DNA from 3 places in the Hymenobacter bucti genome. Region 1 is predicted to be linked to each of the others. Evidence: riboswitches for the same ligand, from Rfam matches in the RefSeq annotation. Region 1 holds a riboswitch; each other region holds the start of a gene.
The links. A riboswitch is a leader RNA that binds a small molecule or an ion and turns the genes downstream of it on or off. The one in region 1 is predicted to bind S-adenosylmethionine.
Positions count from the first base shown of each region.

Region 2: it holds a riboswitch for S-adenosylmethionine, as region 1 does, so the genes downstream of both, ACFSDX_RS08040 (amino acid permease) here and metH (methionine synthase) in region 1, are expected to answer to the same signal.
Region 3: it holds a riboswitch for S-adenosylmethionine, as region 1 does, so the genes downstream of both, ACFSDX_RS02055 (peroxiredoxin-like family protein) here and metH (methionine synthase) in region 1, are expected to answer to the same signal.

Region 1 is NZ_JBHUFD010000001.1:30,505-33,776, forward strand. It holds gene metH (methionine synthase) at 1-1,856, opposite strand, end outside; SAM riboswitch class I at 1,930-2,039, opposite strand; gene ACFSDX_RS00125 (SGNH/GDSL hydrolase family protein) at 2,178-3,272, opposite strand, start outside.
Region 2 is NZ_JBHUFD010000003.1:82,211-85,482, forward strand. It holds gene ACFSDX_RS08030 (glycosyltransferase family 2 protein) at 1-157, shown strand, start outside; gene ACFSDX_RS08035 (HD domain-containing protein) at 227-880, shown strand; SAM riboswitch class I at 1,056-1,165, shown strand; gene ACFSDX_RS08040 (amino acid permease) at 1,373-2,824, shown strand; gene ACFSDX_RS08045 (hypothetical protein) at 2,971-3,272, shown strand, end outside.
Region 3 is NZ_JBHUFD010000001.1:515,528-518,799, forward strand. It holds gene ACFSDX_RS02050 (O-acetylhomoserine aminocarboxypropyltransferase/cysteine synthase family protein) at 1-1,302, opposite strand, end outside; gene ACFSDX_RS02055 (peroxiredoxin-like family protein) at 1,350-2,039, opposite strand; SAM riboswitch class I at 2,386-2,503, opposite strand; gene ACFSDX_RS02060 (LysM peptidoglycan-binding domain-containing protein) at 2,682-2,969, opposite strand; gene ACFSDX_RS02065 (hypothetical protein) at 3,195-3,272, shown strand, end outside.

The DNA.
Region 1 (3,272 bases):
TACAGGAAGGCCGCGTGCATGGCCTCGCGCACCGTGTCGTTGCCGCGGTACGAGAAGCTGATGTTGCTGACGCCGCCGCTGGTGCGGGCGCCGGGCAGGTTCTCCTTTATCCACTTCACGGCCCGGATAAAATCGAGCGCGTAGTTGCGGTGCTCGTCGATGCCGGTGCCCACGGTCAGGATGTTGGGGTCGAAGATGATGTCCTCGGCCGGAAAGCCAACTTCCTTGGTCAGAATATCATACGAGCGCTGGCAAATCTCAATGCGGCGCTCGTAGCTGTCGGCCTGGCCCTGCTCATCGAAGGCCATGATGACCACCGCCGCGCCGTACTGGCGCACCAGCCGGGCGTAGTGCTTGAAGCGCTCCTCGCCTTCTTTCAGCGAAATCGAGTTGACGATGCTTTTGCCTTGCACGCACTTGAGGCCGGCCTCGATAACCGTCCACTTCGACGAGTCTATCATCAACGGCAGGCGGGCGATGTCGGGCTCCGAGGCGATGAGGTTAAGGAAGGTCGTCATGGCCGCCTCCGAATCGAGCATACCCTCGTCCATGTTCACGTCGAGCACCTGGGCGCCGTTTTCGGCCTGGGCGCGGGCTACGGCCAGGGCCGCCTCGTAGTCGCCCGAGCGGATGAGGCGCGCAAACGCCCGCGAGCCCGTCACGTTGCAGCGCTCGCCGATGTTGACGAACAAGCTCTGCGGCGTGATATTGAACGGCTCCAAACCCGCCAGCCCGAGCGACGACTGCGCCGTGAGCAGCGCCGGATTGGCGAGCGCGCCATCAGTGGCCAGCTCGGGCTGCGCTTCGGCCGCGGGTTTGTCGAGGCCACGCGGGCCGTATTTATCCGCTAAGCGCTTGAGCTCGGCAATATGCTGGGGCGTGGTGCCGCAGCAGCCGCCCACCACGTTCAGCAAGCCTTCTTTCAGGTAATCTTCGACCAGCGCAGCAAATTCCTGGGCGCTCTCGTCGTAGCCGCCGAAGGCATTAGGCAGGCCGGCGTTAGGGTAAGCTGACACCGACACGTCGGCCAGGCGAGCCAGCTCGCGCACGTACGTGCGGAGCTGGTCGGCCCCTAGGGCGCAGTTAAGGCCCACGCTCAGCAGCGGCAGGTGCCGGATGCTGTTCCAAAACGCTTCTACCGTCTGCCCGCTCAGGGTGCGGCCCGAGGCGTCAGTGATGGTACCCGAAATCATGACCGGCACCACCCGGCCGCCCTCATCGAAGAACTGCTGCACCGCGAAAAGAGCAGCCTTGGCATTGAGCGTGTCGAAGATGGTTTCGATGAGCAGCGTATCCACGCCGCCCTCCACGAGGCCGCGGGTTTGCTCCAGGTAAGCCGCGGCCAGCTCATCAAAGGTCACGGCGCGGTAGCCGGGGCGGTTGACGTCAGGCGAGAGCGAGGCGGTGCGGTTGGTGGGGCCAATGGCCCCGGCCACGAAGCGCGGCTGCTCGGGTGTGAGGGCGGTGTACTCGTCGGCCACCTCGCGGGCTATTCTAGCCGACTCATAGTTAAGCTCATACACCACGTGCTCCAAGGCGTAGTCGGCCTGCGCGATGGTGGTACCCGAAAAGGTATTGGTTTCCACCATGTCGGCCCCGGCCGCGAAGTACTCGGCGTGAATATCCCGGATGATGTCGGGCCGCGTCAAACTCAGCAGGTCATTATTACCGCGCAGCGGGTGCGAATGATTCGCAAAGCGCGCGCCCCGAAAGTCCTCTTCCTCCAGCGGGTAGCGCTGAATCATGGTGCCCATGGCGCCATCCAGAATGAGCAGGCGCTGGCGCAGCAGCGCGGGCAGCGGCGAGATACTAGCGGGATTGGGTGCGACGGGGGCAGCGGGCGAAACGGCGGGCATAATCTTCTGGGCAAAAACGGCGGCAAAAACCGCTATCCAGAAAGAAAGCCGCGCCGGGCGGCGCAGGTTCCGGCTGATATCTTCTTTGGTCGCAAGTACTTGACCAAACAGGAGTTGGCACCAGCCCTAGGGCGGTTGCCAAGACGTCATCGGGCCTGGTCCCTCGGTCTTTCTGGATAGCAGCGACTACGAAGATACAACGGCCGGCCGGCACTTTACCTAAAACCTGAACTAGTTGCGCTTTGCCGCTTTGCGAAACGCAAAAAGCGCCTTCCCGACGAGAGGAAGGCGCTTTTCAGCAAGACAAGCAAGGCGGGCTACCTAGGGGAGAAGAACGCCCCGGTAGTTGGTGGGGTTCACGGGCTGCACCGTGGAGCCGTAGGTGGTGTTGATGGCCCTGATAATGCCATTGGCTACCAAGGCGTAGCCACGGGGCGTGGGGTGCACGCCATCGAGCGAAAACAGGTTGCCGGTGATGAAGCTGGTCGAATTATTTACCCCATTATAAGTGGAAGTACCGGAGGCAAGGGAGCCAAAAAAGGCATTGGCATCGAAGAAAGCCAGCCCTTTGGCCGTGGCCGCGGCCCGCAGTGAACTGTTGAAAGCCGTAGTAGCGGTGGCCACGTTGGCTTGCTCGGTGGGGTCAAGCACGAGCGTGCTCGGGAACGGATTCAATACGCTTTGGCCGAATGCTCTCGTAGTATCAACTCCTAGGGCGGTGAGAAAGCCCCCAAAAACTGCCCCCGTGGGAGCTGAGCCAGTGGCTTGGCGGTAGAAATCGCGCCAGTACCGGCCCGTGGGCTGGCCATAAAGGCCAATGTAGGGCGACGCCGTGAGCGTGAGGAGCAGCGTACCACCAGCCGCGTTGCGAATGCTGGCCAGCGTAGCCGTCGTCACGCGGGTATTGGCGGCGCCGGGGGCCAGGATGCCCGTCGTGTACACGAATGGAGCCGCCGTAGGCACGTTAGCCGCCGCAAACGAGGCCCGTGCCGACGGCCCAACAGTGGTAAAGAACGGAATCCCCGTAACGTCCGGAATATTACTCACTACTCCTTTGGCACCGCTGGCCGTTAGCGCATTGATAATACGCACCGCCTTGAGATTAAACGTGTCGGTGCGGGTGATGCCGCTGCTAGCTACGGCACCGCCGGCGGTGGCGTAGCCAAGCACGTCGTTGTTGCCCAGCCAGCACGAAAAGAAGGTGGCGGTGGCTGCCTCCGCTTTCACTCGCTGAAAGTACGTTTGGCCCGCGGCGGCATCGGGCGTGATGCGCTCGAAGTAGGGGTTGCCCTGCGTGCTACCGTAGCCTACCGTTTGAATATCAGCTAGCTTGATGCCCGGCACTCCGAGGTTATTAATAGCGTCGGTGTACTTGGTGTAGAGGGGGGCCGTGGCGGTGCCGCCGCGCACCGCCAG
Region 2 (3,272 bases), on a different contig from region 1:
CCTGCCCGTGGTCTGCCCGCACATCAGCCACCTGCACCGCTTTCATACGCATAATGTGAGCATTGGCGTCGATGCCGACAAGCACCGCGCCGACTTGCAGGTGATTTATGCCAAGTACGCCGACCAGCTCCAGCAGCTCGGCGTGGGCGAGCCCTAGGTGGCAATGAGCGAGTCATCCTGAGCTTAATTTTAAGGCAATAGGCGTAAGCATGCGTTTCTTTAATGCATGCTTACGCCCACCCTCGCCGCCCGTTGGCACGCCCTCACTGCGCCCTTGCTACCCGATGCCGCTCACTGCGAGGCCGAGCTACGGCGCCTGGCCGCGGCCTACGAGGCGCCCGAGCGGCACTACCACACCCTGGCGCACATCGAAAACCTGCTGGATAGGGTAGGGGCTCATCCGCTGCAAGATGCGGTGGTAGTGGAGCTGGCTGCCTGGTTCCACGATGCGGTGTATAACGCGCTGCGGGCTGATAATGAAGCGAAGAGCGCGGAATGGGCGCTGGCCTTTTTGCAAAGCACCAGCCTAGCGCCCGCCCGCTGCGAGCGCGTGGCCGACCTCATCCGCCGCACCCAGGACCACACCCAGCCTCAGCCGCCCACTGATGCCGACTTGCTCTTATTTCTGGATGCGGACCTGAGCATCCTAGGTGCCCCCGTGGCGGCGTACTGGGCCTATGCTCGCCAGGTGCGCCGCGAGTACCGCCTCGTGCCCGACCTGCTGTATCGCCCCGGCCGGCGCAAAGTGTTGGCCAAGCTGCTCGCCGCGCCGGTGCTCTTCCACACGCCGAGCTTGCGCGAGGAGTTGGACGCCGCCGCGCGCCGCAACCTGCAAGCCGAGCTCGACGCCTGGGAGCAGGGTGGGCTGCCGGCAGAGTAGCCCGGACTCTACGCGTCCGAGCGCTCGCGCAGCAAACATCTCGCGGCTGGATAAGCTGAAAAAGGCCGGGCTGCGCTTGCGTAGCTACTCACTTCGCAAGCGCTCGGACGCGCAGAGTCCAGGCTACTAATCGTACCTTTGTCGCAGCTAAATTCGGCTGCCAGGCCCAGGCCTGTTTTTATAAAGAGGCGCTGAGAGATAGGCTCTGCGACGCGCCGGCAACCCCTGCCTCGGCAGAACGGTGCCAACCGACCGGCCGCTAAACTATGGCGGCTCATATAAAAGCCCGTGGTTGCTTTCGTTTTTTGTTGTGCTGTTCATCAAGTAGTTGGCGCCGGGCAGCTTGGCACGGGCGCCCTAGGCTGTTGTTGTTGAGCAGGGCCGCCGCTTAGGTATTGCAAATTTTTCTCAAGGGTTGACTACTGCTGGCCGGGCGCGTACCGGGCCGGCGGGGTCGTTATTTAGTGCAGGCTGGCAAAGCCCACGATATATATGTTAAAAAAATCACTCGAACTCCTGCGCCAGGAAGCGGCCGAATCGGGCGCCGGCACCCTCAAGCGTACGCTAAACGGGTTTAATCTCATCGCCCTAGGCATCGGGGTTATTATTGGGGCGGGGCTGTTTTCGCTCACGGGCATCGCGGCGGCCAACCATGCGGGACCGGCCGTGACGCTCTCCTTCGTGGTGGCGGCGGTGGGCTGCGCATTTTCGGCCCTGTGCTACGCCGAGTTTGCGGCGCTGGTGCCGGTGGCGGGCTCGGCCTACACCTACTCCTACGCCACCATGGGCGAACTCTTTGCCTGGATAATCGGCTGGGACCTCGTGCTCGAGTACTCGGTGGGCGCGGCCACGGTGGCCATCAGCTGGTCGCAGTATTTGCTTAAATTTCTGGATAAGTACGGCCTGCACTTGCCCGCGCGGCTCGTCATGTCGCCCTTCGAAACGGTGAAGCTGCCCTCGGGCGCCGAGGTCCACGGCTTCGCCAACCTGCCGGCCATGGCCGTGGTGCTGGTTATTACGGCCATCATCATCCGGGGCACGTCGGGCTCGGCGTGGTTTAATGCCCTGGTAGTGACCCTGAAAGTGGCCGTGGTGCTGGTTTTCATCGCCCTCGGGTGGAATTACATTGACCCGGCCAACTACCACCCCTACATCCCGACCAACACGGGCACGTTTGGCGAGTTTGGCTGGAGCGGCGTGCTGCGCGGCGCCGGCGTGGTATTCTTCGTATTCATCGGCTTCGACATCGTGGCCACGATGGCCCAGGAAACCAAGAATCCGCAGCGCAACATGCCCATTGGCATTCTGGGCTCGCTCGTGGTTTGTACCATCCTGTTCGTGCTTTTTGGCTACGTGATGACCGGGCTGGCCAACTATACTGAGTTTAAAAACAGCGCCGCGCCGGTAGCCATCGCCATCGAAAAAACGCCCTACGCTTGGCTGAGCGGCGCCATTATCGGGGCTATTCTCATCGGTTACACCTCGGTTATTCTGGTCGATTTGCTGGGGCAGTCGCGGGTGTTCTTCTCGATGTCGAAGGACGGCCTGCTGCCGCCCGCTTTCTCCAAGCTGCACCCCACCTTTCGCACGCCAGTGCAGTCCAACCTACTCTTAGGGGCTTTTATCGCGCTGTTTGCGGGCTTCGTGCCCATCTCGGTGGTGGGCGAAATGACGAGCATCGGCACGCTGCTGGCCTTCGTGATGGTGTGCCTAGGGGTGCTCATCATGCGCCGCACCAACCCCGATGCGCCCCGCAGCTTCCGCACGCCGTGGGTGCCGGTGGTGCCCATCCTAGGTATCGTTACCTGCCTCGTGATGATGGTGAGCCTGCCCTGGGAAACCTGGCTGCGCCTGGCCGTGTGGCTGGCCCTGGGGCTGGCAATTTACTTTGGCTACGGCAAGAAGCACAGCAAGCTGCGCCAAGCGGCCGAGGGCCAGCAGTAGCTGGCGATAGGTATCTGATTTTCTGTTTGTTTATAGTCGGTACTTTTCAGGTAAAAAATAGGGTTGTGTCGTACCTTTGCTATTCGCCAGCGAAGTATTTCTACGCCAGCTTCTGGTTTAGAAGCAGCTTTTCGTGGCGCTAGATTATGAATCAGTACCTGCTCGACGTTAACCTGCAACAAGTTCCCGACTCCTATTTACACGGCAGCTGGCAAGTGGTAGACCGCGTGCTCAGCCAGGCCGACCCGGCCACGCCGCTGGCGCAGGCTACTTTTCTGCACTTGCAGGATGGCTTCTGGCAGCTCGATACCCCGGCGGCCCCGGCCACTGGCCAGTGGTCGGTGGAGCGCGACAGCCTGCTGAGCCGGCCATATTTGCAGTTGCAGCTGTCCACCGAAAGCGTGACGGCCCTGGTCACGCGGCTGCGCCGCTCGGCCGATGGCATGTA
Region 3 (3,272 bases), 490 kb from region 1:
GGCGGCGGCCTCCAGGGCCTGGCCTAGGTCGGCCAGAATGTCGTCGATGTGCTCGATGCCGACCGACAAGCGCAGCAGCGTGGGCGTTACGCCCGACGCAATTTGCTCCTGCTCGCTGAGCTGCTGGTGCGTGGTGGCCGAGGGCTGAATGATGAGCGTTTTAGCATCGCCCACGTTAGCCAAGTGGCTGATGAGCTTGAGGTTGTCGATTACGGCCGTGGCCGTGTCCTTGCTGCCGTGCAGCGCAAACGAGAGCACGCCGCCGAAGCCGCGCTTGAGGTACTTGGCGGCATTCTGGTGGTGCGGGCTGCTGGCCAGGCCGGGGTAGTTGACGTGGGCCACCTCGGGGCGCTGCTCCAGCCACTGGGCTACTTTGAGGGCGTTTTCGACGGTGCGCTCCACGCGCAGGCTCAGGGTTTCGAGGCCTTGCAGCAGCAGGAAAGAGTTGAAGGGGCTGATGGCGGGCCCAAAGTCGCGCAGACCTTCCACGCGGGCCCGAATGGCGAAGGCAATGTTACCAAACGGCCCGTTTTTGCCGAATACGTCGTTGAAAACCAGGCCGTGATAGCCTTCGCTGGGCTCGGTAAACTGCGGGTACTTGCCGTTGCCGAAGTCGTAGGTGCCGCCGTCCACAATTACGCCGCCCACGCTGGTGCCGTGGCCGCCAATCCACTTGGTGGCCGACTCCACCACGATGTTGGCGCCGTGCAGCAGGGGCTGAAACAAGTAGCCGCCCGCGCCGAAGGTATTGTCTACTACCAGCGGCAGGTCATGCTTCCGGGCCACGGCCGCAATACGCTCAAAATCAGGCACGCTGAAGCTCGGGTTGCCGATGGTTTCGAGGTAAATGGCGCGCGTGTTATCGTCAATCAGCGCCTCGATGCTGTCGGCGTCATCGCCCTGCGCAAAGCGCGCCTCGATACCTAGGCGCTTAAAAGCCACCTTGAACTGGTTGTAAGTGCCGCCGTAGAGGTAGGAGCTCGACACGATATTATCGCCCTGCTTCAGGATGTTATTCAGCGCAATGAACTGCGCCGCCTGGCCCGAGCCCACGGCCACGGCCGCTACGCCGCCTTCGAGCGCCGCAATGCGCTGCTCAAACACGTCGGTGGTTGGGTTCATCAGGCGTGTGTAAATGTTACCAAACTCCTTGAGGGCAAACAAATTAGCGCCGTGCTCCGCGTTTTTGAATACGTAGCTCGTCGTCTGGTAAATGGGCACCGCGCGCGAGCCGGTGGTGGGGTCGGGCTGCTGCCCGGCGTGTAGTTGAAGGGTTTCGAAATGCAGGTTGGGGGTGGCCATGGGAAGGAAGAAATGAAGACTAAAGATTACTAAAAATACCCGCCTGGTTAGGCGGTTTGGGGTGCGGTAGCCTGCGCCAGCGCATCCAGAATTTCGGCCGGGTCGGCGCGGTGCTTGAAGTTAGCCTCGGCCCACGACCACTTAACAAGGCCATCGGTGCCAATGATAAAGGTGGCCGTGAGCGGCAGCTCGTCATCGGCAGTACCATTGTGAGCAGCCAAGTCAATGCCTACGCTGCGCAAGGTATCGGCCACTTCGGCGCCTACTTTATACGCCAGGCCATACTGCCGAGCCACTACGTTGCCTACATCGCTTAGTACCAGAAAGGTCAGCGACTTTTCGCTGGCGGTGAGGCTGGTAAGGTCGGGCGTTTGGGGCGATACGGCCACAAGGGTGGCGCCGTGCTGCGCCAGTTCGGGCAGCAGTTGCTGGTAGGCCCGCAGCTGCACGTTGCAGTAGGGGCACCAGTTGCCGCGGTAAAATACCAGCACCACCGGGCCTTGCTGCAAGAGCTGAGCGAGCGCAACCGGCTCATTAGTAGCGCTGGGCAGCGTGAAGCCGGGGGCCACTTGGCCCGCCTGCAATGCGCGGCTGGCCAAGCCCGAAGTTGCGACGGTCGTGATGCCGCCATCAATAGTTTGGGCGGCGGCCGGGGGCAGTACGGAAGCTAAGTGCTGCGCCGTAGCAGTGAGTTCCTGCTGAAAAGTGGTGGGTGCTGAAGAAGTGGAGACTGCCATAGAATGAAGTAACCATAGGTGGATGCAAGTGAAGAAACTGGGCGGAGTAGGCGGCCAGAGGCAGTCAACCGAGTAGTTAAGCTGCTCATTAGCTGCGCAAGCTTACAAGGTACTTGGCCCTAACCAGCGGCTACTAGCTGCTAGTGTGCCCAGCCGAACTCGCAAAAAGATAGCTGCTGCTCAGCGGCAACAACACGCGCTGCAACAGCGCATTCGCTCGTCCGAGCGCCCTGCCCGGTGGGTGGCGGCGTGGGTACACGACGTAGCTTTCCAAGCCTGGCTGCGGGTGGCAGCTGGAGCAGGGGAAAGCAGGAAAACGGCGGAAAGGGATTGTTGCATGGTACTCAATTTATAGCTCCCGTGCCGGCAGCAACGCCGGGCAGGGGTAGGAATTGGCACCTTTCCAAAAGTGAAGGTTGCCAGCGGGTCACGGAGCCTAATCTCTCGCCGCTTCTGTATAAAACTGAAACTAACTGCCCCGCCGGCTGCGGGGAGTACCAGGGGTTGGTGCGGGCAAAGATATGCACGAAGCCCACTTGCGCAATAAGGGGCCGCCCGCGCCCCAAACTGGGCTAACCGGGCAATAAAAAGGCCGCCCCAAATCTGGAGCGGCTTTTCTCACCTTTTTTCTGCAAAAAGTACCTAGAGACTAGGTAGGGTTAACACCTGACCGACTTCAATCTTGTCAGGGTTACTGCCGATGATGGCCTCGTTGGCCTCGTATATCTGGTGCCACTTAGCGGCATCGCCGTAGTGGTTTTTAGCAATTTTAGAAAGCGAGTCGCCGCTTACTACAGTGTACGTGTCACCGGTAGTGGCTTCGGGCTTGCTATTACCGAAAAAATCGGTGCCGGCGCCGGTAGCGGCCGGTTGGGCAGGAGCAACGGGCTTTTTGTCGCCCTCATTGGTCAGAAAATCGAGTAAGCCCATGGCTGCAAATGATTGGCAGTGAAAGAAAAGGAGATAAGACAACCTCGGCGTAGCCGTCCTTAGCCGAAGCCAGTGAACTACCCGGTGGGTTTGCGGAGACTAATACGCTTTAGTAATTCAAAGGTTATGATTAATAACCAAAAAAATTGCACCGCGTAAGCAGGTCCGTTACTGGTATTAGCAGTAGCTCATTCGTCTTTCACTTCTACCAAACCCTTTTCTTCCATGAATACCCCTTCTTCTCTTCGGTCCTACGCCGCGTCGCTGCTGTGCGCATTTATGCTCCTCTTTGTTGCTGCCTCG